2 linked regions of the Lujinxingia sediminis genome follow. Each later gene encodes a partner of the first gene's protein in a complex. Links are inferred from orthologs where the notes say so. Each region holds a gene or a part of one and is shown on either strand. Other genes may lie near its edges.

Region 1 (4,252 bases):
GCCCCGCTTTACTCCAAAAGGTGTTGCCACATGTCCGACGCCAACGTTCCCCATCCCACAACTTACCGTGTGCTCATCGGCAAGCCCGGCCTTGATGGCCACGATCGCGGCGCCAAAGTCATCGCCCGCGCGCTGCGGGATGCCGGCTTCGAGGTCATCTACAGCGGTCTGCATCAGACCCCGGAGATGCTCGTACGTACCGCGATCCAGGAAGATGTTGATTGCGTGGGACTCTCCATCCTCTCCGGCGCGCACAACACCCTGATGCCTGAGGTCGTCCGCCTGCTCGATGAGGAAGGTGCCGGCGACATCTTTGTTTTCGGCGGCGGCATCATCCCCGAACCCGATATCGCCGAACTCAAAGCGGCCGGCGTGCGTGCGATCTTTACCCCCGGCACACCGACCACAGAGGTCATTGAGTTTGTGCGCCAGGAATGCGAGCGCAAGAACGCCTGATCCTGCCCCACCCCTGCAGTCGAGTCGTTATGAACTTTGAGATCACTGAAGATCAGCAGATCCTGCGCCAGACGGTGCGCCGCTTCGCCGAGGAGAGCCTGGCGACCGACGCCGCACTCCGAGACCACGCTCCGAAGAGCGCGTGGCCCACGTCGCTGGCCGACCTGGGGCTATGGAGCCTGGCGGTACCCGAGGCCCAGGGCGGCGCGGGCTTCGACCTCCTCACCGGCGCGCTTGCCATCGAGGAGCTCGCTGCGCGCGACGCGGCGGTGGCCTGCGCCGTGGCGCTGACCAACGCGGTGGTGGTTCCGGCGCTTGCCGCTGGACAGCATCCGCTGCGCGATGCTGTTGCCGCAGGCACCTCGCTGGTCGGCCTAAGCTGGCAGGCCGAGAGCGCCGGTGGGGTATCCGGCACCATCCAGACGGCGGCAGCCGGCGCGACCCACCGGGTCAGCCGTGAGCTCGATGGTGGAAGCGCTCGCTGGGTGCTCTCGGAGCTGGGAGGTGAAGCCTGCTCCGAGACGATCGGCCTGCGCGCCTTATCCAATGCGCCTGAAAGCACTATCTCAAAAACCGATCTTCTCCTCGACGATGTCGCCCTCGACCGTGAGGCCTACATCCGCACCGGCGCCCTGCTCGCGGCCGTAGGCGTCGGCATCGCGGCCGGCGCGCTGCGACTGGCGTTGACCTATGCCGATGAACGGCATCAGTTCAAGCGCCCACTTCACGGCTTTCAGGCCATCCAGTTTAAACTCGCGACCATGGCCACCGAGGTCGAAGCTGCCCGGCAACTTACCCACCGCGCCTGCCTGACCGCTTCGCCACGCGACAGCCGCCTGGCGCTTTGCCTGGCCCGGGAATGCGCCTTTAACGTCGCCGACGAAGCTCTTCAAATCCACGGCGGCTACGGCTACACCCGCGAATACCCCGTGGAGCGCCACTTCCGCGACGCCGTCCAGCTCTCCACCCTCGACCTCTGGGAGCTGCGCTGATGACCGCCGTCGACCTCGCCACACGCATCCTCAACCGGGAGCCCCGGGCCGCAGCGCGCCTGATGCGCCTGGTGGATGACGGTGCCCCGGCCGCCCGTGACGTCCTCGCGCGCCTCTCCCCGCATACGGGCAACGCCTACATCCTGGGCGTCACGGGCAACCCGGGCTCGGGCAAGTCGACCCTGGTCAACCGCCTCATCGCCCGGCTGCGAGCCCTCGACCAGACTGTAGGCTGTGTGGCCATCGACCCCACAAGCCCCTTCTCCGGTGGAGCCATTCTGGGCGACCGAGTGCGCATGCAGGAGCATGCCATGGACCCGGGAGTTTTCATCCGCTCGGTGGCCACACGCGGCAACCTCGGGGGCATCTCGCGCTCTACTCCGGCGATGGTCCAGGTGCTCGACGCGATGGGCTTTGATTGGATCATTGTCGAAACCGTCGGCGTGGGCCAGGACGAGGTGGACATCGTACGCCTGGCCGACACCAGCGTCGTCGTCCTGGTCCCGGGCCTGGGCGATGATGTGCAGGCCGACAAAGCCGGATTGATGGAGATCGCCGACATCTTCGCGCTCAACAAAAGCGATGTCGCCGGCCACGCCCGACTCCAGCGCGAGATCCGAGCGATGCTCGCTCTTCATCGTCAGGCTCGCCGCGACGCTGAGAGTTGGTTTCCTCAGATCTGCCCCACACAGGCCAGCGAGGGTCAGGGGGTTGCAGATCTGGTTGAGACGATCTTCAAGCACCGCGAATGGCTGGAGAACTCCGCACCGCGCGACCTTCGCCGACGGGAGCGCGCTGAGCACCTCATCGCCCTCATCGCCCGCACCGAGCTTCACGCCCGCCTCCATCACGCCGCACAAACCCACCTCATCAAAACGCTCGCAGGCGATCTGGTTGAAGGACAGACCGACCCCTACGCCGCCGCCGACCAGGTGCTTGAAGCCATCCTCAAAGCACACACTTGAAACGCAATGAGCCCCGGAGCAAACCTCCGGGGCTCATCCATTCTGATATGACGCTCAGGCCCTCTTACAGCGCCGCCGGCATCGTGGAAACCGAGGCCGCCTGAACCATCGCTTCTGTACCCAGGGCATCTTCGTCCAGCGAAGGACTGATATCGATCACCTCACCAGGCCGCCCCTGGGAACCGATGGACTCCACCGCGCTGACAATCGGGTCGAGCGCACTGATCGCCCACTGATTCAAATCAAAATTAAACACGAGGGTTTGTTCTCCGGGCGACAGCTCCACGTTGGAGAGCGCATAGAAGACAGCGCGCTGACTCTCGTAATGAAAAGGCGTCCAGCTCTCGTCAATGGTCCACACGCGAGTGCGCTCAAAGGGCAGTGGCAGCGGGTTGCCATCCTCGTCTTCGCCACCGACCTTCCCCATCGAGTCCTCGCCATACTTCACAAGACCGCTGAGTTCGAGACTTCCCATCGGGATCTCCGCGCCCTCCTCGGCCATAAGCTCCTCTCGCTCCGCCGAACTTAAGGGTTCGAGGCGTACGCTGACCAGGTAGCGGCCGGTCTGGGGGAACTCGACGGCGTGACCGCGAATCGCAGTCTCTCCCTGAGACAAATCAAAGTTCAGACCGATGGGGCGCGTCGTGGAGTACGCAACCTCCGCCCCATTCACCGGCTGCAGACGGATCTCGGTGATCGTCAGTCCCACCTCTTCCAGAATCAGCTCGTCGGGCAGTTCCCCGATCCCGCTGAGCCGAAACTCCGGTGTCACCATCGCGGCCTGACTCCGCTCGTCAACTGCCGAGTCGGTGCCCGGGGACTCGGGCGCGGCTTCCCCACAGGCGATCGCGCTGCTCAACATCAACGCTGCCAGAAGTCGTCTCTTCATACCCTTACCCTACCAGCTGTTCTTTGAGCGCCGTAAGTTCCGGCGATGCATTAATAATCTGACTTAATCGCGGACGTTTAAGCTGAAGAATCTCTGCAGCCCGGGTGATATTACCACCGGTCTCTTCCAACGCACGTTTGATGCATTCATGTTCCAATCGCTTTTTAAGGCGACTCAGCGAGAGCCCGTCGGCGACGATTTGTTCGATCAACGCCTCCTCCGGATCTTCGTACACCTCCGCGTGTGCCAGCTCCCCCCACTCGGCGGTCTTGGCGCTTTGGTGAGTCGATTCGACGCGCGGCGAGATGGTGATCTCGGGAAGCGATTCATCAACCTCCGAGTTGGCGAAAAAGTCGCCAAACTCGTCGAGGTGCCGCATCTCCACACGATCGCCTTCGACAAAGAGCAACACGCTGCGCACAAAATTCTCTAACTCGCGGATATTTCCCCGCCACCGGTAGCGAGCCAGAAACTGCACCACTTCCGGCGCGAAGCTCGGCGCCGGCACACCCTTGCTAAACCTCGACGCGAAGTGGTCGAGCAGAAGCGGAATATCTTCGCGCCGCTCGCACAGCGCCGGAAGTTCGATAACGAACCCTTTGAGTCGGTAGTAGAGGTCGAGACGAAAAAGTCCCCTTTCAACGAGCTCTTCCAGGTCGCGGTTGGTTGCGGCGACCACTCGCACATCCACGCTGAGCGTCTCGGTCCCTCCAACACGCTCAAAGGTCCCCTCCTGCAACACCCGAAGCAGCGCAACCTGAGTTTTGGGAGAGATATCCCCGATCTCGTCGAGAAAGAGCGTGCCGCCGTCGGCAACCTCGAAAAGCCCTTCTTTCTGGCGCATCGCGCCGGTAAAAGCGCCTTTCTCGTGACCGAAGAGTTCGCTGAGCAAAAGTTCCTCGACGAAGGCCGCACAGTTGACCTTCACGAAGGGGCGAGCGGCCCGCGGA
Region 2 (4,126 bases), on another replicon or contig:
TGGCAGGTGAACATCGCCGCGGGCCGTCCGCTCGATGTCGACCAGAGCCAGATCACTCGCCGGGGCGCGGCGGTGGAGTGTCGTATCTACGCCGAAGATCCCGAGAATAACTTCATGCCCTCTCCGGGGCCTCTGCACGTGCTGAAGACGCCATCGGGCCCCGGTGTGCGCGAAGATGGCGGCGTGTATGAGGGCGGGGAGGTCACGGTGCATTACGACCCGATGATCGCCAAGCTCATCACCTGGGGAGAAGATCGTCAGCACGCCATTGAGCGGATGCGCCGGGCGCTCTCCGAGTATGTTGTCGGGGGAATCTCCACCAACATCGCGTTTCACCGTGAGGTGCTCGATCATCCCGATTTTGTCAGCGGGGAGTACACCACCGACTTTGTGCCGCGCTGGCTTAAAGAGCGCTCAAAGCCCGCGCCGCGCTACGTGCTTGATGCCGAGCTGGTGGCCGTGCTCAGCGCGCATCGCCGCGATGAGGCGTTGAGCCAGGGCGCCGGCGTGCAGGGGGGTGCCGGGGCCGCGAAGAGTGGGCCTGGAAGCCGCTGGAAAGAGCTCGGTCGGATGCGTGCGCTGGGGCGTTGAACCCGGGGCGCGCCACCACCTCCACGACATCTTTGCGAACGATTGAGGACGAGAGTATGAGCGAGCGCGTGTTTTATTTTGTGGGTCAGGGCGATGAGCAACGCACCTGGCAGGTCGAGACCCTTCAAGCTGATCTCTACCGCGTCACCTCCCCGGAGGGGACGACCTTTGAAGTCAGCGCCTTTGAGGCGGACGCCGCCGGGCTGAGTCTTTTGACCGGCGATCGGGTCATTGAGGCCGACGTGCTGCGGGAGGACACCGTCTACGAGGTGCAGATCGACGGGGAAACCCACGCCGTCGAGGTGCTCAACGAGCGCCAGAAGCGCATGAAGGCCGCCGGCGTGGGCGCGCGCGGCTCGGATAGCCCCGAGCTCAAGAGCCCGATGGCCGGCAAGGTCGTCGCGATCGCGGTGGAGGTAGGCCAGGAGGTTGCGCCTGGCGAGACGGTTGTCATCGTTGAGGCGATGAAGATGGAGAACGACCTCAAGGCACACCGTCCCGGTGTGATCACCGAGGTCGCGGTAAGCGCAGGGCAGGCCGTCGAGATCGGCGACGTGCTGGTCCGTATCGACGATGTGCAATGAGACAGATCGGGCGCGCCTGATGAGCACGCCGCGGGAGTGAGCATGAGCGAGGAGTCACGCGAGGAAGAGTTCTGGGCGGCGCTGCACGAGGCCGATGCCCGCTGGCGCGATGAGGTGTTGCAGCCTCTGCTGGAGCGCTTTGGCGAGCGTCGCGAGCGCTTTGTGCGCAGCGACGGTGAGGAGGTCGAGGCCGTCTATGGCCCGCACCATCAGCGTGGTCAGGATTTCCTCAACGACCTGGGCTTTCCGGGGAGCTATCCCTTCACCCGAGGGGTGCAGCCGACGATGTACCGCGGTCGACTCTGGACGATGCGTCAGTACGCCGGCTTTGGCGACGCCGCCCAGTCCAATGAGCGCTACCGCTACCTGCTCTCGCAGGGAACCACCGGTCTGTCGGTGGCCTTCGATCTGCCCACGCAGATGGGGTACGACTCCGATAGCCCCCGCGCTCGCGGTGAGGTCGGTAAAGTAGGCGTGGCTATCGACTCCATCGCCGATATGGAGGTGCTTCTCGACCAGCTGCCCCTGGATAAGATCTCGACCTCGATGACGATCAACGCCACCGCCTCCACCCTGCTGGCGCTCTATGTGGCGGTGGCCGATGCTCGCGGCATCGATCGGGGTAAGCTGCGCGGAACCATCCAGAATGACGTGCTCAAGGAGTACATCGCCCGGGGGACCTACATCTATCCTCCGCGGCCGAGCATGCGCATCATCACCGATATCTTTGGCTTCTGTCAGGCGGAGGTGCCCAAATGGAACACGGTGAGCATCTCCGGCTACCACATCCGCGAGGCGGGCAGCACGGCGGTGCAGGAGGTCGGGTTTACGCTGGCCAATGGCATCGCGTACGTCGAGGCTGCTCAGGCCGCCGGGCTTGATGTCGATGAGTTCGCCGGACGCCTCTCCTTCTTCTTCAACGTGCATAACAACTTCATCGAAGAGGTCGCGAAGTTCCGCGCGGCGCGCCGTCTGTGGGCGCGCATCATGAAAGAGCGCTTCGGGGCGAAGAAAGAAAGCTCCATGCGTCTGCGCTTCCACAGCCAGACGGCCGGCTCCACGCTGACCGCGCAGCAACCCCAGGTCAACATCGTGCGCGTGGCGATGCAGGCGCTGGCCTCGGTGATGGGCGGCACGCAGTCCTTGCATACCAACTCCTGGGATGAAGCCCTGGGACTTCCCACCGAGGCCTCCGCGCTGATGGCGCTGCGCACCCAGCAGGTCATCGCCCATGAGACGGGGGTGGCGGATATCGTCGACCCGCTGGCCGGAAGCTACGCGGTGGAGGCGCTGACCGACGCGATTGAGGAGGGAGCGCGCGACTACATCGCCCGTTACGACGCGATCGGCGGGGCGGTGCAGGCCATTGAGGCGGGCTTTCCGCAGAGTGAGATTCAGGAGGCCGCCTACCAGGCCCAGCTCGCTCAGGAGCGCAGTGAGCAGGTGATCGTGGGGGTTAACCGCTATAAAGCCGAGGAGGAGGCTCCGGTGGCGATCCATCAGATCGACCCGGAGGTGGAGCGCTCCCAGGTGGCACGACTGCGCGAGCTTAAAGCGTCGCGGGCGGCCTCCGAGGTCGAGCGTTGTCGCGCCGGGCTGGCGAATGCGGCGCGGGGCGGCGACAACCTGATGCCTCATATTGTGGAAGCCGTCGTGCATAAGGTGACCCTGGGTGAGGTCGCCGACACTCTGCGCGAGGTGTTTGGGGAATACGTCGAGAATGTTGTCTTTTAATGGGGCATCGACTCGCCGCTGGCGAGCGGTCGAGCCCCTGGCACCCTGAGCGGTGCGCCGGAGCGCCCCCTGACATGTGGCAGGGGGCGTGTTTCGTGGCGCCCCGGTGATGTTCATATCCCGAGAAGGTCTAAGATGTCTGAGCAGCACGATGTGCGCATGTTGCGCGACCACTTCAAAAAAGCGCTGATTCTGGAGAACCCCCACCCATCCCTCGACCGCTATCTGACGGCGATGGGTATTGAGGTGGAGCGCCTCGATGAGTCTGTGACCCTCAATGAGGATGAGGTCGTGCGAATCCTGGAGGAAGGGCAGCACGACCTGCTCTTTAAGCGTAGCCGCTTTGAGGTCAACGAGCGCGTACTTAAGGCGTCGAAACACCTGGCGGCGGTGATGCTCTGTTGCATCGGCGATGACTCGGTGGACCGGGATGCCTGCGCGCGTGAGGGCGTGCTGGTGATGAACGACCCGGTGAGCAACGGGCGCTCGGTGGTGGAGATGGTGTTGGGCGAGATGATCTGTCTGGCGCGGCGAATCTTTGATGCCGATCGCGACGGGCGCAGTCATCTGTGGACCAAAAACAGCAAGGAGCGCTACGAACTCAAGGGCAAGAATCTGGCGATCATCGGGCTTGGCAACATCGGCAAGCAGGTCGCTCAGGTGGCCGAGGCCTTTGGCATGCGTGTCTTCTTCTACGACACCCGCGAGCTGGCCCGGGAGGTGGGCATCGCGCTGGGATGGACGAGCTGCGCGACGCTCTCGGAGGCCTTCCGCGTGGCAGATGTGGTGACGGTGCACGTGGGCGCCGAAGATCACCGCGGGCGCAGCAACCGCGATATGCTCAGCTACGAGCATCTTTCGAACTTCGGGGCCGACCGCGAACCTTCGAGCCCGCGCATCTTCATCAACGCGGCGCGCGGCTTTTTGTACAATCCCGACGATCTCAAGCGCGCGGTGGAGGAGGGGCATGTGCGCCGCGCGGCGGTTGACGTCTTCCCCGAGGAGCCCGGCAGCAGCGACGATCCCTGGTCGAACCCCTACGCCGAGTTTGCCAGTGTGGTCACCACCCCGCATATCGGGGCGGCCACCGAGGAGGCTCAGCCGCGCATCGCGCAGCATGTGGCCAACACCACGCAGCTCTTTTTGGAGCAGGGCCTTGTGCGTGATTGTGTGTTCAGCCCCGGTCAGACCATCGGGGTGGAAACCGACGGGGCGTG

The links. Proteins that work in one complex are often made in the same cells at the same time.
Region 2: the proteins of meaB (region 1) and EA187_RS12510 are in contact, whole or in part, in a crystal structure (PDB 8DPB), measured with the Methylorubrum extorquens proteins. The link is inferred for Lujinxingia sediminis from one-to-one orthologs. Residues at the interface, in SOR26638.1 of Methylorubrum extorquens: Arg20, Ala21, Ala24, Arg25, Thr28, Ser32, Arg33, Arg34, His37, Thr98, Gly99, Gly100, Ser101, Ile102, Leu103, Lys106, Thr107, Ala110, Ala113, Ile114, Asp115, Arg116, Ala118, Phe119, Ile120, Arg121, Pro122, Pro124; in SOR27001.1 of Methylorubrum extorquens: Glu577, Glu578, Asn579, Asp580, Gly581, Arg582, Arg583, Arg585, His596, Ala604, Ser605, Ala608, Asp609, Gly611, Phe612, Asp613, Val614, Asp615, Ile616, Gly617, Pro618, Leu619, Glu625, Arg628, Gln629, Val631, Glu632, Asn633, Asp634, Glu661.

The regions. Positions count from the first base shown.
Region 1 is NZ_SADD01000001.1:1,063,954-1,068,205, reverse strand. What follows is about bases 444-3,430. They hold meaB (methylmalonyl Co-A mutase-associated GTPase MeaB), read left to right. Parts: upstream 444-1,447; coding sequence 1,448-2,413; downstream 2,414-3,430. Other genes in these bases: EA187_RS04360 (sigma 54-interacting transcriptional regulator), read right to left, coding at 3,307-3,430; EA187_RS04365 (hypothetical protein), read right to left, coding at 2,478-3,302; EA187_RS04375 (acyl-CoA dehydrogenase family protein), read left to right, coding at 486-1,448; EA187_RS04380 (cobalamin B12-binding domain-containing protein), read left to right, coding at 444-456. In the rest of the region: more of EA187_RS04380, read left to right, coding at 31-443; more of EA187_RS04360, read right to left, coding at 3,431-4,252. UniProt on the Escherichia coli protein: Binds and hydrolyzes GTP. Likely functions as a G-protein chaperone that assists AdoCbl cofactor delivery to the methylmalonyl-CoA mutase (MCM) ScpA and reactivation of the enzyme during catalysis.
Region 2 is NZ_SADD01000006.1:225,327-229,452, forward strand. The notes cover bases 703-3,563. They hold EA187_RS12510 (acyl-CoA mutase large subunit family protein), read left to right. Parts: upstream 703-1,217; coding sequence 1,218-2,909; downstream 2,910-3,563. Other genes in these bases: EA187_RS20640 (acyl-CoA carboxylase biotin carboxyl carrier protein subunit), read left to right, coding at 703-1,175; EA187_RS12515 (NAD(P)-dependent oxidoreductase), read left to right, coding at 3,045-3,563. In the rest of the region: accC (acetyl-CoA carboxylase biotin carboxylase subunit), read left to right, coding at 1-591; more of EA187_RS20640, read left to right, coding at 648-702; more of EA187_RS12515, read left to right, coding at 3,564-4,126. UniProt on the Escherichia coli protein: Catalyzes the interconversion of succinyl-CoA and methylmalonyl-CoA. Could be part of a pathway that converts succinate to propionate.